Regions from separate parts of the Mycolicibacterium neworleansense genome, predicted to be linked through region 2. Evidence: predicted binding sites of a transcription regulator. Region 2 holds the regulator's gene; the other holds the start of a gene.

Region 1 (12,006 bases), 1.0 Mb from region 2:
CGCCAGGCGCGGTCGGTGACCGACCTGGTCAAGGAGCAGGCGACCTTCGCCCATCCGGACCGGCTGATCGTGCGGGGGCCCGCGAGCGTCGGAGACGATCCCCGCGAGGTGGTCATCGGGGTGTCTCCGGCATTCGGCGTCAAGCTGTTTCGCACCCTGTCGGGGATGAGTGTCTACGACGCGCTGGAGCAGATCCTGGCCGGGCTGGAAGAGGAGCAGTGTGTGCCACGCCTGGTCCGGATCGCCGACTCGGTGGATCTCGGGGTGATCGGTAAATCCGCGGCCCGGCTGTCCGGATCCGGGATCGGTGTCGGGCTTCAGGCCAAGGGCACCACCCTGATCCACCGCCGAGATCTCCCGCCGTTGGCCAACCTCGAATTGCTCAGTGTCGCACCGCTGATCACCCCGGGGATGTACCGGCTGATCGGCATCAACGCCGGCAGGCACGCCAAGGGCGCGACACCGGCTCCGATGCGCAACGCATACACCGACGAGGCGATCACCGCCCGGTACCACACCAGGGTGGTGTCGATGGTGGCGATCGAGCGGTCCGAATGCGATCGCGAAGACAGCGTGAACATGGAATTGGAGCTCAAGCGATGACGACCACCGCGCACTCGGGCCGCAGCCTCGCCGAGGTGACGGTCGAGGCTGCCCGCAGCGGCGACCTGATTCTCGATGACATCCGGATAAGCCGGGAAACCCTTCTGTCCCAGGCGGATATCGCGGAGCGCTCCGGCTCCGTGCAATTGGCGATGAACCTGCGGCGGGCGGCTGAGATGACCGCACTCAGCTCTGAGGAGATGCTGGCCGCCTATGAGGCGCTGAGGCCGCACCGGTCGAGCTTCGCTGAGTTGGAGGACCTGGCACAGCGGCTCGCAGACCGGGATGCACCCGCCTGTGCGGCGCTCGTCCGGGAGGCGGCGACGGCCTACCAGCGGCGCGGCCTGCTGCGGTGACCGTCTGGGCCGGTGTCGACATCGGCAATTCCACCACCGAGGTGGTGCTCTGCCGGATGGACGGCGAACTCACGGTGCTGGCCAGCGCCCGCACCCCGACCCGTGGTGGCAAGGGATCGCCCCGCGCGGTGCAGGGTGCCGCGCAGTTGGTGCGGCGCCTGGCCGAGGCGCATGGGCTGGTGGTCGACCGGGCAGCGTTCGCCCCGACCCCGCCCGTCCAGTCGACCGTCGAACAGGTCCGACTGGAGACCAGGCGGACGGGAAGGCTGACGATTGTCACCCGGTCGGCGGCCACCACCGCGGGCGATGCGGTCGGGGTGGGGCAGCCGGTTCCGGTCGAGTGCCTCGGTGACGTCGAGCCCGGCCGTCCGGTCATCGCCTGCGCGACGGCGCAGTGGGATTACCGTGAGGTAGCGCTGCGAGTGAATGCCGCTGTAGCCCAAGGCTGCAACGTCACCGCGGTACTGACGGCCAACGATGAGGCGGTGCTGGTGTCGAACCGGCTGAGCACCGCTCTGCCGGTCGTCGACGACGTCGACGTGATGGCGCTACTGCCGGCGTCCCGCGTCGCAGCCGAAGTGCGCCAGGGCATCGCGCCCCTGCAAAGCCTCACCGATCCCTTCTGGCTCGCCGATGTGTTCGGCCTGAGCGAGGCCGAACGCGCGGATGCGCGCGTGATCGCCGATCAGCTCTTCGACAGTGCCTGCGCGGTGGTCAGCCTCGGCGATTCCGAGCCGGCGGTTTCCCCGCCCGTCGTGCGGCCCGAGCGAGGCGGTGCCCATGTGGTTCATCTCGCCGATATCGCGGCGCGGGCCAATTCGCGTCGCGGATCGGTCGCTGTGGACAGTCTGGTGATGGCGAGCATGGGCGGCGAGCAGAGACCGCCGGCCGGGGCCGACGAGTTGGCCGGCGCGCTGGGCGTGCCGGTGACGCCCGTCGACTCGGAGGCCGCAGCGGCCCGCGTCGGCGCTCTCACCACTCCCGGGGTCACCCCCGGGGTTGTGGTCGTGGATGTCGGCGGCGGCACCGTCGACGTCGTGTCCGACGGATCCCGCGTCGTGTTGCCGGGTGCGGGACAGCTGCTGACCGCGGCGACGGCCTCCGCCCTGGACATCTCCCGAAGCGCGGCCGAATACGCCAAACGGGCGGAGGCGGTCACGGCCGTCACCGTCCAGCTGATCGAGGACGAACACGGCCGGCGGCAGTTCCTGGACACGCCGCTCAGCGGCCGGTGCAGCGGATGGCTGCTGACGGCGGCCCCCACTGGTTGGCTGCCCTTCACGGCGCGGCTGTCGGGCGCCGAGTGGCGCAGTTGGCGCCTGGCCGCCAAACGCCAGGTGATCGGCGGCAACGTGATGCGGGGTATCGAGCAGGTGGCCCCCGGAGTGGCCGGAGTGCTGCTCGTCGGAGGCGGCGCCAGCGACGACGAACTGGTCCGAGCGGTCAGCGAGCAGCTCGGCCACGACGTGAGTGTGGGCCGGGGAAACGTGGCCGGTCAGCTGGGCCATCGGTTCGCGGTGGCCTACGGACTGGTGGCCATGGCCACGCGGATACCGGGCGGTCAGCCGCGGGATGAAGAGCTGGACCGGGTCGACCGGTCAGGCGGCAGCGTGAATGCGCACGACGTGGATGTCGCTGGTGAACACCCGCGCGCCGGTAGGTAGCGGCGGGGCGGTACTTCGATAGGTCCGGCCGGTCGGCGTGGTGAGTTCTGTGGTGTGCCGGCCGTAACCGTCGTAGGTGGTCGCGGTCTGCCACCCGGGGCTTTCCTTTGCGTAATTGCAGCGTTCGCAAAGCCCTTGCCCGTTGACGGAGGTGGTCGCGCCACCGTCGGCGTGCCGGGTGATGTGGTCGATGTGCCGGATGGGGGCGTCGCAATACGGCGTGCGGCACTTTTGGTCACGCATGGCGATCAGCCAGCGCAGCCCCTTGGGGAACGCCCGGGCGGTGGACTCCATGGCGACCAGGTTGCCGGTGGCCGGATCGGCGTAGAGCTTGCGCACCGCGGCCTCGGCCTGGGGGTCCAGCAGCGCCGCCAAGGCCATCTGTCGGGCCACCGCTGCCGGGATGGGGCCGTATCCCTGCAGCACCGCCGGTTCGGAACCCTGGGCCAACAAGCTCTCGTCGGAGACCACCAGGTTGAGCGCGACCGGGACCGCGGCTTCGACCTCACGCCCGGTGACCCGTCGGTAGAAGGCATCGGCCATCAACGGGCCTCGCCCCTGGCATCCACCTCCGGCGGCGATCGAGGCGGCCCCGGCGGCGGCGGCCTCCGCCTGCAGCGCTTGATAGGCCGTAACGCCTTCTGCGGAGGTCAGCAGCGCAGTCACGTACGCCATGCCGTGCGGGGCCGGACGCAGCGTGACAGTGCGATCGCACTGATGGCGGCTGATGCGCGCCATCACCGCGTCGTGGTCGAGCCGAAAAGCCACCCGCCCGGCCTCAGCCTCAACCTTTTTGTCCCCCAGGTCATCCAGCACGGCAGGATCCGCGCACAGTTCGGCGTCCATCGCGTGTCGATCTGCCGGTGACAGGCAGGCGGCCTGGTCCGCGATGATCATTGCCCGGTATTCGGTAAGCACGCCGGACTGCAGAGCCGCGAGCGTGTAAGGCATGTCGTCGACCAGGATCCTGGACATCTTCAGATACTTGGCCCCGTGCCAAGGGGAGGACTTGCGGGCCAGCCCCACCTCGGATGCCAGCCCTTGAGCGCGTCTGGCGGCAGGCACACCCTCAGCGGCCTTACGGGCGAGGCGCTTGGCTTCCAGCATCGCCGTCACTCTGGCCTGTGCCGCGGCAATGCCGGCGGTCGCGCGGGTCATCGCAGCTAGCTGGTCGACCAACGCCGCTTCCGTGGCGTCAAGGTCGATGTTCCAACTAACTTCGAACATGTGTTCGAGTATAGCACCGTCCACTGACTCATACTTTTTGGCAGGCTTTCAGCTCATAGAAGAGTTCGCGGGCGGCGCACAACCCACCCTTGAGTGCTAGCACTCGCATGTATAGAGTGCTAGGTGGCACGCGGCCTACCCCAGCGCCGGCACCCGCGACGACGGAGCGAGGGCTCGGACGCATGCCGAACACCTGGTTAACCCGAGGGCCCCGGAGAACACCGGGACTCGATACCCAAACAAGTGGAGGGCTTCCATCGTGGCAGTCAACATCAAGCCACTCGAGGACAAGATCCTCGTTCAGGCCAACGCGGCCGAGACCACGACCGCTTCCGGTCTGGTCATCCCCGACACCGCCAAGGAAAAGCCGCAGGAAGGCACCGTCGTCGCAGTTGGCCCCGGCCGCTGGGATGAGGACGGCGAGAAGCGGATCCCCCTGGACGTTGCCGAGGGCGACACCGTCATCTACAGCAAGTACGGCGGCACCGAGATCAAGTACAACGGCGAGGAGTACCTGATCCTGTCGGCCCGCGACGTGCTGGCTGTCGTTTCCAAGTAACACACTCGTGCGTCCGCCCCGGAGATCCCCGTGTTCAACGCGGGTGATGTCCGGGGCGGCATGCGTTCTCAAGCAGAAAGACATCTATGAGCAAGCAGATTGAGTTCAACGAGACTGCGCGCCGGGCCATGGAGGCCGGCGTCGACAAGCTCGCCGACGCGGTCAAGGTGACTCTGGGTCCGCGCGGTCGGAACGTGGTGCTGGCCAAGGCTTTCGGTGGACCGCAGGTCACCAATGACGGTGTGACCATCGCGCGCGAGATCGACCTGGAAGACCCGTTCGAGAACCTCGGCGCCCAGCTGGTGAAGTCGGTGGCCACCAAGACCAACGACGTCGCAGGCGACGGCACCACCACCGCCACCGTGTTGGCACAGGCCCTGGTCAAGGCCGGCCTGCGCAACGTGGCCGCCGGTGCCAACCCGATCGCGCTGGGCCTGGGTATCGGCAAGGCCGCCGACGCGGTGTCCGAGGCCCTGCTGGCCGCCGCCACCCCGGTGTCGGACAAGACCGCCATCGCCCAGGTCGCCACGGTCTCCTCGCGCGACGAGCAGATCGGTGAGCTGGTCGGCGAGGCCATGACCAAGGTCGGTCACGACGGTGTGGTCACCATCGAGGAATCCTCGACGCTCAACACCGAGCTCGAGGTCACCGAGGGCGTCGGCTTCGACAAGGGCTTCATCTCGGCCTACTTCGTCAACGACTTCGACACCCAGGAAGCGGTGCTCGAGGATGCCGTGGTGCTGCTGCACCGCGACAAGATCAGCTCGCTGCCCGACCTGCTGCCGCTGCTGGAGAAGGTCGCCGAGAGCGGCAAGCCGCTGCTGATCATCGCCGAGGACGTCGAGGGCGAGGCCCTGTCCACGCTGGTCGTCAACGCCATCCGCAAGACGCTCAAGGCCGTCGCCGTCAAGGCGCCGTTCTTCGGCGATCGTCGCAAGGCGTTCCTGGACGATCTCGCCATCGTCACCGGCGGCCAGGTCGTCAACCCCGACGTGGGCCTGGTCCTGCGCGAGGCCGGCCTGGACGTGCTGGGCTCGGCCCGTCGCATCGTGGTCAACAAGGACAGCACTGTGATCGTCGACGGTGGTGGCTCCAAGGACGCGGTCGCCGACCGGGTCAAGCAACTCAAGGCCGAGATCGAGACCACCGACTCCGACTGGGATCGCGAGAAGCTGCAGGAGCGGCTGGCCAAGCTGTCCGGCGGCGTCGCGGTTATCAAGGTCGGCGCGGCCACCGAGACCGACCTGAAGAAGCGCAAGGAAGCGGTTGAGGACGCCGTCGCGGCGGCCAAGGCTGCCGTCGAGGAGGGCATCGTCACCGGTGGTGGCGCCGCACTCGTGCAGGCCGGCTCGGCCCTGGACAAGCTGCGCGGTGAGGTCAAGGGCGATGAGGCCCTCGGTGTCGAGGTGTTCGCCTCCGCACTGTCGGCCCCGCTGTACTGGATCGCCACCAACGCCGGCCTGGACGGCTCGGTCGTGGTGAACAAGGTCAGCGAGCAGGGCAACGGCCAGGGCTTCAACGCCGCCACCCTGTCCTACGGTGACCTGGTCGCCGAGGGCATCGTGGACCCGGCCAAGGTGACCCGCTCTGCGGTGCTCAACGCCGCATCCGTGGCGCGCATGATCCTGACGACCGAGACGGCCGTCGTGGACAAGCCCGCCGAGGAAGATGAGCACGCCGGTCACCACCACGGCCACGCTCACTAGGTAGTTCCGTAGAACACCCCCGGTCCTCTTGGGCCGGGGGTGTTTTCGTCTGAGTTGGCGCACCGACGAAATGACGATCTACGCGCAGCCTCGATGAGTTTCTGAGCCATGCTCGGTCGGTACGGCTATGACTGACGAAACCATGAGCGCCACGTGCGCCGTCAACGCGCCGGCCGAAACCGTGTTCGCGGTGCTGGCCGACCCGAGGACCCATCAGGCAATCGACGGCACCGGCTGGGTGCGGGAGTCGCTCGACGGCAAGCAGCTGACCGCGGCCGGCCAGGTCTTCCGGATGGCGATGTACCACGACAACTACGGCGGCATGCACTACGAGATGGCCAACCGGGTGGAGGTCTTCGAGCCTCCTCGCGCGATCGCGTGGTTGCCGGGCCAGGGCGATGACGACGCCGATCTCGACTTCGGCGGCTGGGTCTGGCGCTACGACCTGGAGCCGCTGGAGGACGACCGGACGAACGTCACCCTGACGTATGACTGGTCGGCGGTGCCGCAGGCGATCCGCGACAACATCGCGTTCCCGCCGTTCGACCGGCAGCATCTGGACAACTCGCTCAAGTACCTGGCCGGGCTGGCCCAGGAGCGGACGTAGCCGACGGTTGAATCGACACCAGCCGGAACGTGTCCGGCCGCGCGTCGTCGAACACGAACCGGACGACGAGGACCTCAGGCGGAAACTTGGTGGCCAGGTCATTGAGGGTCCTGGGGAGGAACACTCTGGCCTTGGCGTTGCCGTACCAATTGGGGTTGGCCGGCGAGGTGTCGAGGTTGCCGACCTGATCGATCTCGTTGTCCCACTGCCGGACCGGGTCCGGTGATGAGTTTCCGAACCCCGTCGATTTCAGGTACGCGTCTTGCGGCCCCGACAGCGTGAGCGGGTCCGTGCCACCAACCGGTGTCCCGGTGATCGTCCCGTCGACAGCATCAGCCGTGACCGACGTCAGTCGCGCAGTACAGACCTCATCGACGACGTTGGGCGGCACGCAGAACCCGGGCAGCGGGCTCGCGTGGGCCGTGGCCACGTTCAGCGCGGCCGATACGACGAGCCCGGCCATGGCGGCACCGATACCGGATATCGTGCCGCGGCAATTGTTCGGCATCGGCGCAGCCCTCCTTCAGACGTGACGGCCCACTGAACTGTGTTTCGGTCTGCTCGCCGCCGGGGTTACAGGCCGTCAGCTCTCGATCGGCGAGTACCAGTCGGCGTTGGTCAGCAGCACCCGCGTTCCCAGGTCGCGGTTCCACTCCGGCTCGATGCCGTGGCGTCGCACGACGGGGAAGACGACGTCGTCGAGCATCCGCGCCACGTCGCGAAAGTACAGGTCCTCCTTCGCCTCATCGCTGAGCCGGTTGTACGCGTCCTCGTCGAAGTTCTCGGGCTCGAACGCTCCATAACCGATGTACGTGCTGCCGTCCTCGACCAGACGATCGGTGTCCTGGCTGTGGAAGTAGACGAAGCCACTCCAGTGGCGGCTGTCGTCGCGTTCATCGCCGATCTCGGCTGAGGCACAGGTTCCGCAGCAGGAGAAGTCGGCGCGGGCGATCACGCCGTTGGCATTGAGTTCGTCGAATGCCGCCAGCGTCCGCGACCGGTAATCACCGATTTCGGCCTGCTGGCGCAGCCTGGCTTCACGCAGGGCGGTGAAGGCAGCCGTGAGCTGGTCTTCGGTGAGCTCGTAGTCCTCGGCGTAGATCTCGAGGAACTCTTCGGCGTCGTCGTTGCCGGTGACCAGCATGCCCCAGATCTCGGATGTGAGGGTGGCGCGGTCCTCGTCGTCCAACGGGAGGTCTGGGAGTGTGGCGTAGGTGGGGATCGCGTTCGGGTTCGACGGTGCGCTCACGGCGCTGGCCTCCAGGTGTGCTGTCGTTACCGGGCGATCACCCGGCGGTGGCGATCGTAGCCACCGGCGGTGACGATCTCATCGGTTGCCGGACTGCCGGCGCGACACGCCCTGCTACGTGCCGGTTTTTGATCCCAGGTGGCTGACAATGCGGACATGACGGAACCGCGGGAGTCGCCGCGCGGGGTCTCGCGTCAGACGTTCCTGCGGGGCGCCGTCGGGGCGTTGGCCGCCGGAGCGGTATTCGGATCGACCCGGGCGAGTGCGGATCCCAGGGCCTCGTCGGGCTGGGGCGATCTCGCCGCCGCCATCAAGGGCCAGGTGATCCTGCCGGACAGCGGTGGGCAATTCGCCTCGGCCAAAGCGGTTTTCAACACCAACTTCAACGGTCTTGCGCCGGCGGCGGTCGTCACCCCGAGTTCGGCGGTGGACGTGCAGCGGGCGATGGCCTTCGCTGCTGCCCACAACCTCAAGGTGGCGCCCCGCGGCGGTGGGCATTCCTACGTGGGCGCGTCGACCGCGAACGGCACGATGGTCCTGGACCTGCGGCAGCTGCCGGGCGACATCAACTACGACGCCGCCACCGGGCAGGTCACCGTCACCCCGGCGACCGGTCTGTTTGCGATCCACCAGGTTCTGGCCGGAGCCGGCCGCGGCATCCCGACTGGAACCTGCCCGACGGTCGGGGCGGCCGGACATGCCCTGGGCGGCGGGTTGGGTGCCCAATCGCGGCATGCTGGTCTGATGAGCGATCAGTTGGTGTCGGCGACGGTGGTGCTGCCGGGCGGCGGGGCGGTCACCGCGTCGGCCAACGAAAATCCAGATCTGTTCTGGGCGTTGCGCGGTGGCGGCGGTGGCAACTTCGGGGTGACGACCGCGCTGACCTTCGCGACCTTCCCCACCAGCGACGTGGACGCTGTGAACGTTCATTTCCCGCTGCAGTCTTTCGCCCAGGTTCTCCTCGGCTGGCAGAACTGGTTGCGCACTGCCGACCGCAGCAGCTGGGCACTGGCCGACACTGTCACCGACCCGGGCGGCGGTGCGCACTGTCGCATCCTGGCCACCTGTCCGGCCGGCTCCGGTGATGCTGTGGCGGCTGCCGTGTCCAAAGCGGTAGGGCTGCAACCGATGGGAGTGGAAAACCAGACGTTCAACTACTTGGACCTGGTGAAGTACCTGGCCGTGAACAACCTCAATCCGTCGCCGCTCGGCTATGTCGGTGGTTCCGATGTGTTCCAGTCGATCACTCCGGCTGCCGCCCAGGGGATCGCCGCCGCGTTCAACGCATTTCCTGCTGGGGCCGGTCGGCCGTTGGTGATCATGCATGCCCTCGACGGCGCGCTCGCCACCGTGGGACCAGGGGATTCCGCGTTCCCATGGCGGCGGCAGTCGGCGTTGGTGCAGTGGTATGTGGAGACCGCCGGTTCGCCGGCGGCAGCGGCCAACTGGCTCAACACCGCTCACCGAGCTGTGGCACCGTATTCGGTAGGCGGCTACGTGAACTATCTCGAGGCGAACCAGCCTGCCTCGCGGTACTTCGGTGCCAACATCTCTCGGCTGGCCGCCACTCGGCAGAAATATGACCCGGCCCGGATCATGTTCTCGGGCTTGAACTTTTGATGGAGGCGTGATGGACGAGGCCGGTCCGCAGACTCCGGCGGCCGTGGCGGCACTGGCAGTGGCAACGCGCTTCTATTCGCCGGCACTGCTCAATCACTGCATCCGCTCATATCTGTGGGGCGCAACGTACGCAGCCGCGCACGGCATCGCCTTCGACGACGAGCTGTACTACGTCTCGGCGCTGCTGCACGACATCGGACTGACCGATTCGTTCGACAGTCACCGGGTGTCGTTCGAGGCGGCGGGTGGGGATCTGGCCTGGGTGTTCGGGATGGCGGCCGGTTGGCCTGCGACCCGGTGCGCCAGGGCGACGGAGATCATCGTGCTGCACATGCGCGACGACGTTTCGGCGACTGCCGATCCCGAATCTCACCTCTTGCAGGTGGCCACCGGCTGGGATGTCGTCGGACGCCGGCCGGAGGAGTTCCCCGATCAGACGAGGACCGACATCCTGACGCGTTATCCCCGGCAAGGTTTCGGCAGCGAATTCATCGCGTGCTTCGAGGACCAGGCGAGGCGCAAACCGGATGGTGCCGCTGCCGCTTCGGTGGCCAACCACGGTGCCGAGCGCATCAGGGCCAATCCGCTGGATGCGTGACCGATTGTCAATGCTGCGATCCGCGGCCAGACAACCGTCACCGGCCTAGCCTCGAGGCGATGGGTCTCACCCGACAGCTGAACGAGTGAAGGAACCGAGCATGCGAGCAACCGTGATGTATGGGGCCGGCGACGTGCGCGTCGAGAACGTGCCCGACCCGATCGTGAAGGAACCGACCGACGCCGTCGTGCGGGTCACCCGTGCCTGCATCTGCGGTAGTGATCTCTGGCCGTACCAGTCCATGCCGCACAAGGACGGCGGCCGGCGGATGGGCCACGAGTTCATCGGGGTGGTCGAGGATGTCGGCACCGACGTATCCGGACTCGGGCGCGGTGATCTGGTGGTGGCCCCGTTCGTCTGGGCGGACAACACGTGCGACTTCTGCCAGGAAGGCCTGCAGACGTCATGTCGGCACGGCGGGGGCTGGGGTGCGCCCGGCGTCGATGCGGGGCAGGGTGAAGCCGTGCGCGTTCCGCAGGCGCAGGGCACGCTGGTGAAACTCCCGGTGGCCGAGGATTCGGCGCTCATGCCCTCGCTGCTCACCTTGTCCGACGTCTTCTGCACCGGTCACCACGGTGTGGTGACCGCCGGCGTCGGGCCGGGTTCCACGGTGACCGTCATCGGTGACGGCGCGGTGGGCTTGTGCGCGGTGCTGGCCGCCAAACGGCTGGGTGCCGAGCAGATTATCCTCAACGGCCGCCACACCGTCCGGACAGATCTGGGTCGCGAGTTCGGCGCCACCGACGTCGTCGCCGAACGCGGCGACGAAGCCGTCGAGAAGATCCGCGAACTGACCGGCGGCGACGGCACCCACGCGGTGATCGAATGCGTCGGGACCGAGCCGTCGCTGGCCACCGCCCTCGACGCGGTCCGCGCCGGCGGCCGCGTCAGCCGGCTCGGGGTATCTCAATACACCGAGGTGCCAATGGGTTTCGGCACCTTCTTCCGCAATATCACCCTGACCGGCGGTGTCGCGCCCGCCCGTGCCTACATCGAGGAACTCATGCCCGACGTCCTGGACGGCACCGTCGAACCCGGGCGGGTCTTCGACCGCACCATCGGTCTCGACGAAACGCCCGACGGTTACCGCGCCATGGCCGACCGCGAGGCTCTCAAGGTGTTGATCGAACCATGACGCTGCTGCTTCACGAACGTGACGACCGCGGTGTCGTCACCCTCACGCTGAACCGCCCCGAGGCATTCAACGCCTTGTCCGAGGCAATGCTGACAGCGCTCGGTGACGCCCTCGGTGCGCTGGCCGAAGACGAAACCGTGCGCGCCGTGGTGCTCGGGGCCACCGGCAAGGCGTTCTGCGCCGGGCATGACCTCAAGGAGATGCGGGCCGAGCCGTCGTTGGAGTACTACGAGCGGTTGTTCGCCCGATGCACCGCGATGATGCTGTCGATCCAGCGGCTGCCAGTGCCGGTGATCGCCCGGGTTCAAGGGCTCGCGACCGCAGCCGGTTGCCAGCTCGTCGCGATGTGCGATCTGGCGGTGGCGAGCGAGGACGCGCGCTTCGCGGTCAGCGGTGTCAACGTCGGTCTGTTCTGTGCGACGCCAGGAGTGGCGCTCTCGCGCAACGTGCCACGCAAGGCCGCGTTCGAGATGCTCGTGACCGGCGATTTCGTCTCGGCCGAACAGGCCTGGGAGCTGGGGCTGGTGAACCGGGTGGTTCCGGCCGACGCCCTGGACGACGAGGTCGAGACGGTGATCGCGCGCATCGTGGCGAAGCCCCGCGTGGCGATCGCCATGGGAAAGGCCTTGTTCTACCGGCAGATTGACGTCGACATCGAGTCGGCCTACGCCGACGCGGGCGC
Region 2 (12,006 bases):
CATGGCAAATGCCACCACAAGCCGCGTCGACAGCGATCTGGACGCCCAGAGCCCTGCCGCCGACCTCGTGCGCGTGTATCTGAACGGCATCGGCAAAACGGCGTTGCTCAACGCCGCCGATGAGGTAGAGCTCGCAAAGCGCATCGAGGCAGGCTTGTACGCCCAGCACGTGCTGGACACCAAGAAGCGTCTGGGCGAGAACCGCAAACGCGACCTGGCCACCGTGGTCCGCGATGGCGAGGCAGCGCGCCGGCATCTGCTGGAGGCCAACCTGCGCCTGGTGGTGTCGCTGGCGAAGCGTTACACGGGTCGCGGCATGCCGCTGCTCGACCTGATCCAGGAGGGGAACCTGGGCCTGATCCGCGCGATGGAGAAGTTCGACTACACAAAGGGCTTCAAGTTCTCCACGTATGCCACGTGGTGGATCCGCCAGGCCATCACCCGCGGAATGGCGGACCAGAGCCGCACCATCCGGCTCCCGGTCCACTTGGTTGAGCAGGTCAACAAGCTGGCCCGGATCAAGCGTGAGATGCACCAGAACCTCGGCCGCGAGGCCACCGACGAGGAACTGGCCGAGGAGTCGGGCATCCCGGTCGAGAAGATCAACGACCTGCTGGAGCACAGCCGCGATCCGGTGAGCCTGGACATGCCGGTCGGCACCGACGAGGAAGCCCCGCTGGGCGACTTCATCGAGGACTCCGAGGCGATGTCGGCCGAGAACGCCGTCATCTCCGAGCTGCTGCACACCGACATCCGCCACGTGCTGGCCACGCTCGACGAGCGCGAGCAGCAGGTGATCCGGCTGCGGTTCGGCCTCGATGACGGCCAGCCCCGCACCCTGGACCAGATCGGCAAGCTGTTCGGTCTGTCCCGCGAGCGGGTCCGCCAGATCGAGCGTGAAGTTATGGCCAAGCTCCGCAACGGCGAGCGTGCGGATCGGCTCCGCTCCTACGCCAGCTAGTCCCCCTCCTGTCGAGGTGCCCCGCCGGTTACCGGTGGGGCACCTCGCATATTCAGGGGTTTCCTGGTGTTTCCACCCGCTTGGCCTGGGGTTTTCGACCAGGATGTGACCTGCCCGACGCCCCGATGTTGCGCCGCAGTTCAAACGCCGGAAACGGTAGACTGTGCGGTGACGTTTGGGCTGGGAAGGCGCGCATGAACGATCTGGTCGACACCACCGAGATGTACCTACGGACGATCTACGACCTCGAGGAAGAGGGCGTGGTGCCGTTGCGTGCCCGCATCGCCGAACGGCTCGACCAGAGCGGTCCGACGGTGAGCCAGACGGTGTCACGCATGGAGCGCGACGGCCTGCTGCACGTGGCCGGTGACCGGCACCTGGAATTGACCGACAAGGGCCGCGCCCTCGCGGTCGCCGTGATGCGCAAGCACCGGCTGGCCGAGCGGTTGCTCGTCGATGTGATCGGCCTGCCGTGGGAGGACGTCCACGCCGAGGCGTGCCGCTGGGAGCACGTGATGAGCGAGGACGTGGAGCGCCGTCTGGTCCAGGTGCTCGACAACCCCACCACCTCGCCGTTCGGCAACCCCATCCCGGGCCTGTCGGACCTCGGCGTCGGCGCGGCGGGCTTCGACGATGTCAGCCTGGTCCGGCTCACCGAACTCCCGGTCGGACTGCCGGTGGCCGTGGTGGTGCGCCAACTCACCGAGCACGTTCAGGGCGACACCGAGCTCATCGGCCGGCTCAAGGATGCCGGCGTCGTGCCGAACGCGAGGGTCACCGTCGAGGCCAACGACCACGGCGGCGTGATGATCGTGATCCCCGGACACGAGCAGGTCGAGCTGCCCCATCACATGGCACACGCGGTCCGCGTCGAAAAGGTCTAGCACTCAGCAGGCCCGGCGTCCCCATGGCCGGCGCGGCGGCAACTGCACGCCGAGTTGCTCGGCCAACCGGTACCCGGTGAGCGCCAGCTCGCGGATCCGCGCCGGGTGCATCCCCGCTTGCAGTGCGGTATCGAGCATCCCGGCCATCCGGTGCGTCGGGCGCGCCCGCAGCGCGGCGTCCAGCGATACACCGGCCAGTGGACCGTCGCCGCGCGCATACGCCGAGAAGGCCAGGAGCACAAGGGCTTCCACCCGCCACGGATCGGGCAGATTGCGGGCCAGCAGGGCCCACAACGCTTCGGCCTGATCTGCGCACTCCCCGACCGCCAGCGCATAGAGCGTGTCGCGGACCCGCGGATCGGCCAGGCCGACAGCCAGCCGCGCCACCTCGGCACCAGCGGGCACCTCGCCCTCGGCCACGCGCATTGCTGCCGTGAGCGTCGCTTCGACATCACCGCGCACCTCGGCGTCGGGCCGGGTGTCCGCGCACCCCGGGCGCTGCGTCGCGAGCGCCAACGGGCGTTTCATCGAGTCGGTGGCGACCGGGTCCGGCCGGATCACCTGGAGCAACTCGTCGCGGCTGGCGTAGAGCCGACGGCCGTCGAGCACCGCGGCGGCCGCCAGCGGCGAGGCCCCCGGATCATCCACCGGCCCATGTTCGCCACAGCCGTCCGCGCAGTGCCAGGACCCTCCGGCAGCCACCTTGTCCACGACGTGCGCGGCACAGAGTTCGATGCCGTCGGCTGCCAGCGCCTGGTCGAGCACCGAGGCCAGATCGCGGTAACGGTCATCGCAGGCGCGGCAGTCCGTGCTGTGCTCGTCCACCACCACGGCGATCACCGCGCTCGCGCCGGACGTGGCCGCGAGGTCGACCAGGTGCCCGATGCGGCCGGTCATGTCGTCGGCCAGATCGGCGCGCATGACGCAGCCCAGCTCGCCCCGGTCAACGGTGACCAGGACGAGGCTGCGGTGCGGGACGAATCCGAGTACCGCGGGCAGCGCGGCGATCAGCGCACCGGGATGGCTGAGTCGGAAGTCGAAATCGGGCGAGGATGGCGATGGTGTGGTCATGGCTCGACGGTTCCAACCGGCCCCGTCACGAACCGACGCCCGAACCGGCCGGTTGCGGGTGTCTGGGGATGAATTCCGCGCTGGGGATAACTCGGCAGCCATTTGTTCACCCGGTATTCGGTGCCGCCGACATGCGGGCGACCGGCAACCGGCGTAGATATTTGTGCCATGGGTTCGATGCAGGAGTATGACCTCGTCGTCATCGGTTCGGGTCCCGGCGGTCAGCGCGCCGCCATCGCCGCAGCGAAGCTCGGCAAGACCGTCGCGGTGATCGAACGGGGCATGATGCTCGGCGGTGTGTGCGTCAACACCGGCACCATCCCGTCCAAGACACTTCGCGAGGCGGTCGTCTACCTGACCGGCATGAGCCAACGCGAGCTGTACGGCGCCAGCTACCGCGTCAAGGACAAGATCACCCCGGCCGATCTGCTGTCGCGCACCCAGCACGTGATCGGCAAGGAGATCGACGTCGTGCGGTCCCAGCTGATGCGCAACCGCATCGAGCTCTATACCGGGCACGGCCGGTTCCAAGACGACCACACGATCGTCGTCGAAGACCCCACCCGAGCCGAATTGGTCACCGTCCGTGGCCGTTTCATCGTCATCGCGACCGGGACCAAACCCGCCCGACCGGCCGGGGTGACGTTCGACGAGGCCCGTGTCCTCGATTCCGACGGCATCCTCAATCTCAGCAGCCTGCCCACCTCGATGGTGGTGGTCGGCGCCGGGGTGATCGGCATCGAATACGCCTCGATGTTCGCCGCGCTGGGCACCAAGGTCACCGTGGTGGAGAAGCGCACCGACATGCTCGAGTTCTGCGACCCCGAGATCATCGAATCACTTCGCTTTCATCTGCGAGACCTGGCAGTGACGTTCCGGTTCGGCGAGGAGGTGACCGCCGTCGACATCGGCACCTCGGGCACCGTGACCACGCTGGCCAGCGGCAAGCAGATCCCCGCCGAGACCGTGATGTACTCGGCCGGGCGCCAAGGCCAGACCGACCACCTCGACCTGGCCAACGCCGGGTTGGAATCCGACAACCGCGGCCGCATCTACGTCGACGACAACTTCACCACCAAGGTGGACCACATCTACGCGGTCGGCGACGTCATGGTGCCCGGCCCGGCGCACGCCGCCGCGGCGGTCATTGCCGCCGCCGCGACTGTGAGCTTCGCCATCCGGGTCGCCTGCATCATCACGATCTTGCCTGATCGCGGGGATGGCCGCCGGAATGCCGGACCCACCCCGGCGCGTTCGAACGCACAAGCGGGGCGGACCGAACCCACGACCCGGGTATGCGAGACACTAGATGGCACGGTGGTGGGCCGTCACAGCGTCCTACCGCAGCGAGGAGACGAAGCGAGATGACCGACAGCAGCGACACCCCAGACCAGCACTACCAGCCCGATCAGAGCGGCATGTACGAGCTTGAGTTCCCGGCGCCGCAGCTGTCGTCGTCGGATGGCCGCGGGCCGGTGTTGATCCATGCCCTGGAGGGGTTCTCCGATGCCGGCCACGCGATCCGGCTGGCCGCCGAGCACCTCAAGGACACGCTCGACACCGAACTGGTGGCATCGTTCGCCATCGACGAGCTGCTCGACTACCGGTCGCGGCGGCCGCTGATGACGTTCAAGACCGACCATTTCACCAGCTACGAGGAACCCGAGCTGAACCTGTACGCCCTGCACGACGGGGTCGGTACGCCGTTTCTGCTGCTCGCCGGCCTGGAGCCGGACCTGAGGTGGGAACGTTTCATCACCGCGGTGCGGCTGCTGTCCGAGCAGCTCGGGGTGCGCCGGGTGATCGGGCTCGGCACCATCCCGATGGCGGTGCCGCACACCCGCCCGGTCATGCTCACCGCGCACGCCAACGACAAGGAACTGATCGCCGACCACACGCCGTGGGTCGGCGAGGTCCAGGTGCCGGCCAGCGTGTCCAACCTGCTCGAGTTCCGGATGGCCCAGCACGGCCATGAGGTGGTGGGCTACACCGTGCACGTGCCGCACTACCTGGCCCAGACCGCCTATCCGCCTGCCGCCGAGGCGCTGCTCGCCGAGGTGGCCCGGACAGGTTCGCTACAACTGCCACTGGAGAAACTGTCCGAGGCCGGCGCCGAGGTCTACAGCAAGATCAACGAGCAGGTAGAAGCCAGCGCCGAGGTCGCCCAAGTGGTCACCGGGTTGGAGCGCCAGTACGATGCGTTCGTTGCCGCACAGGAGAATCGGTCCCTGCTGGCGCGTGACGAGGAACTGCCCAGCGGTGACGAGTTGGGTGCCGAGTTCGAACGGTTCCTCGCCCAGCAGGCCGGTGACAAGTACAAGGACGACAAGTACAAAGACGGACGTGACGGCTTCGGCGACGGATTCCCGAACGGCGACAACCACTCCTAGGAGCCCGATGCCGGGCCGAGAGCGAGGTTGACCAGCATGACCGAGCGCAAACCCCACCTGCGGACCGTTCGCGAGCTCACCCCGACGCTCGAATACCGCACGATCCACGGATACCGGCGGGCCTTTCGGGTGGCCGGATCCGGCCCGGCGATCCTGCTGATTCACGGCATCGGTGACAACTCCACCACCTGGCACACCGTGCAATCGGCGCTGGCGCAGCGGTTCACCGTGATCGCCCCGGATCTGCTCGGCCATGGCAGCTCCGACAAGCCGCGCGCGGACTATTCGGTGGCGGCCTATGCCAACGGCATGCGCGACCTGCTCAGCGTCCTCGACATCGACCGGGTGACCGTGGTCGGGCATTCGCTGGGCGGCGGTGTGGCCATGCAATTCGCCTACCAGTTCCCGCAGTTGGTGGACCGCCTCATCCTGGTCGGCGCCGGTGGGGTCACCAAGGACGTCAACATGGCGTTGCGGGTGGCCTCACTCCCGATGGGCAGTGAGGCGCTGGCCCTGCTGCGGCTGCCCTTGGTGCTGCCGGCGTTGCAGCTGGCCGGCCGGGCCGCGGGCGCGGTGTTGGGCTCAACCGGCCTCGGGCACGACATTCCGGACATGTTGCGCATCCTGGCGGATCTTCCGGAGCCGACGGCATCGTCGGCCTTCGCCCGGACCCTGCGCGCCGTTGTGGACTGGCGTGGCCAGGTCGTCACCATGCTGGACCGCTGTTATCTGACCGAATCCGTTCCCGTGCAGCTGATCTGGGGCGACTCCGACTCGGTGATCCCCGTCAGCCACGCCCGGATGGCACATTCGGCAATGCCCGGTTCCCAATTGGAGATCTTCTCCGGATCCGGGCATTTTCCGTTCCACGACGATCCCGACCGCTTCGTCGAGGTGGTCGAACGCTTCATCGACACCACCGAACCATCGGTCTATGACCAGGATCGGCTCCGCAGCCTGCTGCGCAGCGGACGGACCGAATCGGCGATGAGCGGGCCGTTCGACACCCAGATCGCGGTGCTCGACGCGATGGACGCCGACGAGCGCAGCGCCACCTGATCCTCTGGCCCGCACGGCTGCCCGGGCAGTCCGCCCGAGCGGCCACGGCATGCGACGTAGCATCGGTTTATGGCCATCGACGTCACCGTGTTGCGTGTGTTCACCGACTCCGAGGGCAGGTACGGCAATCCGCTCGGGGTCATCGACAACAGCACCGTCGCCCCCGGCGACCGGCAGCGGATCGCCACCGAATTGGGTTACAGCGAAACCGTATTCATCGATCTGCCGCAGCCCGGCGGTAATTCGGCCAGTGCCCACATCTTCACCCCGGTCGCCGAGTTGCCGTTCGCCGGGCATCCGACCGTCGGCGCGTCGTGGTGGCTGCGCGAAATCGGGTTTCCGGTCCACACCCTGCGGGTGCCTGCGGGCATCCTCCAGGTCGACTATGACGGCGATCGTGCCGTCGTGAATGCCCGCTCGGAGTGGGCGCCGGAGTTCGCCATCTACGACCTGGCCTCGGTCGACGAACTGCTCGCCGCCGACCCCGACGATTTCGACGAGGCCGAGGAGAACTATCTGTGGGCCTGGATCGACAAGGAGAAGGGCACGGTGCGATCCCGGTCGTTCGCACCGCATCTGGGCATCCCCGAGGACGAGGCCACCGGGGCGGCTGCGGTTCGGATGACCGACTATCTCAGCCGGGACCTGACGATCGTCCAGGGAAAGGGATCGGTGATCGAGACCCGCTGGAGTCCTGAGGGCTGGGTTCGCCTGGCCGGCCGCGTCGTCAACGACGGCACTTCCCAGTTGGACTGAGGAGGGACCGGACTACGCCTCGGCGCGGTGGGCCCGCAGCGCCTCGATCTCACGCTCGAAGTCTTCGGCCGAGGAAAACGACCGGTACACCGAGGCGAACCTCAGGTAGGCCACCTCGTCCAGTTCACGCAGGGGACCGAGAATCGCCAGGCCGACCTCGTGGCTGGGGATCTCCGGTGTGCCCAGGCCGCGGACCGCGTCCTCGACCTTCTGCGCCAGCACGTTGAGGGCATCGTCGTCGACCTGACGGCCCTGACAGGACCGGCGCACCCCGCGGATGACCTTCTCGCGACTGAACGGCTCGGTCACCCCGCTGCGCTTCACCACGGCCAGCACGGCCGTCTCAACGGTGGTGAACCGCCGACCGCACTCAGGGCAGGACCGCCGGCGCCGGATGGCCTGACCCTCATCGGTCTCTCGGGAATCGACCACACGCGAATCAGGATGACGGCAGAACGGACAATGCATTACCGCTCCTTCGTCATGCCGTCGGACAACTAGTTCGAGCGCCCTTGAGCGTACCCGCGATGCCCGCGGCAGACTCACCGCCGGGTCCAGTGGGGTGTAGGTGCTCATGCCGACGCCGGCCAGTGTGGCTGACTGCCAGGACGATTCAGCGGACATCGCGCTGCTCAGCCAACCGGCGCGAGCAACGTCTGCCCGGCATCGACTGCCGCGGAATCGAGCTGGTTGAGATCACGGATCTGCTCGACGACCCGCGCCACCGGGGCGTCCGGGGCGACCCGCCGGGCCACCTGCTGCAGCGTCTCCCCTGACTTCACCTGAACCACCGCAAGTTCGGTCGGGCTCGGCGTCTGTGCGTCGGCGCCCAGCACGCCGCCGAACTGGGCAACCAACCCCAGCCACACGGTGATGCCGGCCGCGACCAGCGCCAGCAAGACCGTTGTCAGCGGCGTGATGGGCCGGCTGCGGTGCGATGCCCGCGACATCAGCACGCCGGTTCCGCGGTAGTGGACCGAACCACCGCCGGGCCGGCCGGGCGCGGGCGGCGCGCGGCGGCGAGTTCGGCGTGACGGGGACCCGGACAGCACGGGAACGGCTTTCGGCGGGGATATCGATGATCGCCATCTGACTGCCTTTCGGTGGGACGGATTCGCTCCTGTGTTCGAACATAGTCGCTCAAGTGTTCGATGGATAGAACATGTGATCGAACTGTTGCCAAACGATAGAACAGGGCACCGACAAGTACGGCCGGGCGAAGCCCGCGCGGACCCCGGCCCGGGACCCACAGGGCCTCCACCAGCGGACAAGCCCACGACACGCGTCGAACACATGTTTGATTAATGTTCAAGCAGCGACTACATTCGGCCACATGAGCGACGACCGCAGCAGGGACGGCAGCACCGACAACCCGGCCGGATCGGACGACACGGGCCCACGCCGGGCCGAGGGCGGCCTCACCGACCGGCAACGGACGATTCTGGACGTGATCCGCGCGTCGGTGAACAGTCGCGGTTACCCGCCCAGCATCCGAGAGATCGGCGACGCGGTCGGCTTGACCTCGACTTCGTCGGTCGCCCACCAGTTGCGCACCCTGGAACGCAAGGGCTATCTACGACGCGACCCCAACCGGCCGCGCGCGGTCGACGTGCGGGCCGCCGACGATCCGGCGGCCGCCGCCGTGGTCTCCACCGACGTGGCCGGCTCCGATGCGCTGCCCGAACCGACCTTCGTCCCGGTGCTCGGCCGGATCGCGGCGGGCGGTCCGATCCTGGCCGAGCAGGCCGTCGAGGATGTCTTCCCGCTGCCCCGCGAACTGGTCGGCGAGGGCTCGCTGTTCCTGCTCAAGGTCGTCGGGGACTCGATGGTCGACGCCGCCATCTGCGACGGCGACTGGGTGGTGGTGCGCCAGCAGAGCGTGGCCGACAACGGGGACATCGTGGCAGCCATGATCGACGGCGAGGCCACCGTCAAGACGTTCAAGCGGACGCGCGGTCAGGTCTGGCTCATGCCCCACAATCCGGCGTACGACCCGATCCCCGGTAACGACGCCGCGGTGCTCGGCAAGGTCGTCACCGTGATCCGCAAGATCTGACCGGCCGGGATCGTCCCGGCCGCGGACGGCGGCCGGGACAAGACTTCAGTCCGTTCGGACGAAACCGTTGGTACGAGCGAATTCCTCACTGGCGAACCAGATCTCGGCCACCGCGTCGTCGTACTCACTGCTGTCGGGTGCCCAGTACCGGCCGGACTTCGTGTCTGCCTTGATCGGGTAGCCCTCCGGCGCGCGGTTCGGGTCTTCCAGCGGTAGGTGGATTGCCGTGGCGCTGGGGATCTCCTCGAGTTCGATGGCCGCGTGACGCCCGCTGTGCGTCTCGCTGCTGTACGCCTCGGCCTCGGTGATGACGCGGGTCGGAGCGGTGTCGACATTGTCCTGATCGTTCGGCGCGGCAAAGCCGCCCAGCGCCGCGAAAGCTGACGCCCCGCTCACGCCGCCCGGCGGACTGACGAGCGCCCCGGTGTCGGCCAGGTCCTCATCCGCGAGCTCCGCTTCGATCTCGACATCGGCGTCGTCGCCCTCGGCGACCTCCTCGAAGTCCGCGTCGATGGGGGTGTCGAGGTCCTCGTCGTCGAAGTCCTCGTCATCGAAGTCATCCTCTTCGAAGTCGTCGTCCTCGAAGTCGTCATCGTCTTGATAGCCGTCGTCTTCGTAGCCGTCGAAGCCGCGGTCCGGCGCCGGGCCGGCCAGGCGCGGGGAATCCTCGGGCGGCTCATCGTCCTCACCCGGCGATCGGTACCCGCCGGCCGAACCCTGTGGAGCGGCCCACTGACTGACCGGCATGGCGATGTCGGTGGGACCGTCGTACGGGGACGCCGCAGCCCCGGACTCGTCGGCCGGTCCGGCGAATCGCGCCGTCGTGGCTTCACCGGCACCGTAAGCGCCACCCGGCCGGTAGCCGCCCACCGCCTCGCCGCCGCCCTCATCTTCGAATTCGTCGCGGTCGTACCCGCGCGATTCGTAGCGCGCCTCGTCGTAGCGGCTGTCGTCATAGCGTGAGTCCCCGGGCCCGCCGTCGTCGTAGTCATCGTCGAACGGATCGCGGTCGAAATCGTCATCACCACCGGCCCGGCGGCGGTGCCACAGCGCGGCCCCGACGATCAGACCTGCCAGCAGCAGCACCGGGACCACCGCGATCAGCCACCACCAGCTCCAGTGCCAGGTGAACGGCTTCTTGGTGTCACCGGTCGAGGGTTGCGGACCGCCGGCATGCGGCTGTCCGAGACCCGGAATCTGCAGGCCGCTCAACTCGGAGGCGAGCTTGGAGGGTTCGGTGGTGAACTTGTTGGCCTCGCGATCCCAGGAGATCGCTCCCCCGCTGAACCGCTGACTGATCACCGAACCGTCTTCGGTCTGGTCGGCCATCGGGGCGCCCAGTGCACCCTTGGCCCCGCCCAGCTTGTCCCAGGCCGCCTTCATCGCGCCTCGGACGATCACTGCGCCGTAGTCGGGGGTCCAGAAGATGACGGGTTCGTCGGCCGCGGCGAAGGTGCTGATCCGGCTGTTGGGTCCGAGGCCGCCCTCGGACTCGCTGGCGGTCGGGAAACCCAGATCGCCTTCGGGGCCGCCGACGCTTTCGTACTTCTCCAGCAGTTGACCGGTGACGGCGTTGGCCCCGGTGGCCGGACTGTAGAAGATCTTGCCGCCGGCGTAGTTCTGGCCCAGCCCGTCGTTGCCGATCGGATATTGGTCACCGTCCTTGGCGCCCAGCGGGCCCATCGGCCCGCCCGCCGCGCGGCGAGCCGCGGCGATCGCCGCGGCCGGGTCCGAAGGGACGTCCAGACCGGCGAGCTGATCGGCCAGTTCCGGCGGCACCGTGGTGAACGCCTTGGTCTTGCGGTTCCAGGAAATCTCACCGCCGGTGAACTTCTGGGAAATCACATCGCCGTCGAACGACTCGTCGTCGGCCGGGACGCCCAGCACTCCGGCGGACCCGCCGAGCTTGTCCCACGCGGCGTTGATCGCACCCCGGACCACCCGGGCACCGGTGGCCGGGGTCCAGAAGATGACGGGGTTGTCAGGCGCGCTCAACGTCGAGTTGCGGCTGTCGGCAGCCCGGCCCGCGCCCTCGTCGATGGTGGGGAATCCCAGATCGCCGTCGGCGGCGCCGCCCAACGACTCGTACTTCTCCAGAATCGCGCCCTGCATGAAGTGGGCGCCGGTCGCCGGCGTGAAGAACATCTTGCCGCCGGCGAAGTTCTGCGCGAAGCCCGAACCCACTGCGTACACGCCGCCCTGCCGCGGTCCGAGCGGCCCGCCGTCACCGCCGTTGGCTTCCCAGGCGGCGACGATCGCCGCGTCGGCATCGGACTCCGGGGTGGCCGAAGCCACCGCCGGCACCGTCAAAGCAGCGACCACGAGTGCGAGCAGGCCGACCGCCAACCGCCACACGGCCGCGTTCAGCCTCGCTCCAGGCCTAGTCATGCGCCCTCCCCGCTCGTTCGGCAAAGTTTCCTCAGAAGTGTCCCGCCCCGACAACTTTGCTTCAGCAGGTGACGATAACCAAGGAACGTGGCCGATCATGGCCAAAAAACCCGCAATATCCGGGTGTTCTGACCCAAAATCGGGCTTTCCCGGGTGTTACCCGCGCAATATCGGGGGTGCCTAGACGCCCAGACTGCGTCCGATGATCTCCTTCATGATCTCGGTGGTGCCGCCGTAAATGGTCTGCACCCGAGCATCGAGGTAGGCCCGCGCCACCGGATACTCACGCATGTAGCCGTAGCCGCCGTGCAGCTGTAGGCAGCGGTCGATGAGGTCGACCTGCTTCTCGGTGGAGTACCACTTGGCCATCGCGGCCTGCTCCACGGTGAGCTTCTCGTCGAGGTGCAACCGGATGAACTCGTCGACCATCATGCGCACCAC

What was found. The regulator LexA, encoded in region 2, represses DNA repair genes until DNA is damaged. The targets are predictions, from matches to a motif close to CGAACANNTGTTCG.
Region 1: the regulator LexA is predicted to act here: its motif matches at 4,037-4,050, upstream of BN2156_RS13935 (HNH endonuclease signature motif containing protein).

What each region holds. Positions count from the first base shown of each region.
Region 1 covers NZ_CWKH01000001.1:2,904,184-2,916,189, reverse strand. Annotated here, with positions in the region: gene BN2156_RS13950 (propanediol/glycerol family dehydratase large subunit) at 1-603, shown strand, start outside; gene BN2156_RS13945 (diol dehydratase small subunit) at 600-959, shown strand; gene BN2156_RS13940 (diol dehydratase reactivase ATPase-like domain-containing protein) at 956-2,623, shown strand; gene BN2156_RS13935 (HNH endonuclease signature motif containing protein) at 2,558-3,850, opposite strand; gene groES (co-chaperone GroES) at 4,107-4,409, shown strand; gene groL (chaperonin GroEL) at 4,496-6,115, shown strand; gene BN2156_RS13920 (SRPBCC family protein) at 6,243-6,722, shown strand; gene BN2156_RS13915 (hypothetical protein) at 6,685-7,230, opposite strand; gene BN2156_RS13910 (DUF6891 domain-containing protein) at 7,306-7,971, opposite strand; gene BN2156_RS13905 (FAD-dependent oxidoreductase) at 8,128-9,591, shown strand; gene BN2156_RS13900 (HD domain-containing protein) at 9,602-10,189, shown strand; gene BN2156_RS13895 (zinc-dependent alcohol dehydrogenase family protein) at 10,290-11,324, shown strand; gene BN2156_RS13890 (enoyl-CoA hydratase) at 11,321-12,006, shown strand, end outside.
Region 2 covers NZ_CWKH01000001.1:1,856,081-1,868,086, forward strand. Annotated here, with positions in the region: gene BN2156_RS08685 (sigma-70 family RNA polymerase sigma factor) at 1-961, shown strand, start outside; gene BN2156_RS08690 (iron-dependent transcriptional repressor DtxR) at 1,156-1,845, shown strand; gene BN2156_RS08695 (DUF4192 domain-containing protein) at 1,849-2,916, opposite strand; partial or broken gene BN2156_RS08700 (FAD-dependent oxidoreductase) at 3,085-4,062, shown strand; gene BN2156_RS08705 (proteasome assembly chaperone family protein) at 4,281-5,306, shown strand; gene BN2156_RS08710 (alpha/beta fold hydrolase) at 5,343-6,365, shown strand; gene BN2156_RS08715 (PhzF family protein) at 6,435-7,121, shown strand; gene nrdR (transcriptional regulator NrdR) at 7,134-7,589, opposite strand; gene BN2156_RS08725 (LysM peptidoglycan-binding domain-containing protein) at 7,754-8,173, opposite strand; gene lexA (transcriptional repressor LexA) at 8,455-9,177, shown strand; gene BN2156_RS08735 (LGFP repeat-containing protein) at 9,223-11,565, opposite strand; gene BN2156_RS08740 (acyl-CoA dehydrogenase family protein) at 11,746-12,006, opposite strand, start outside.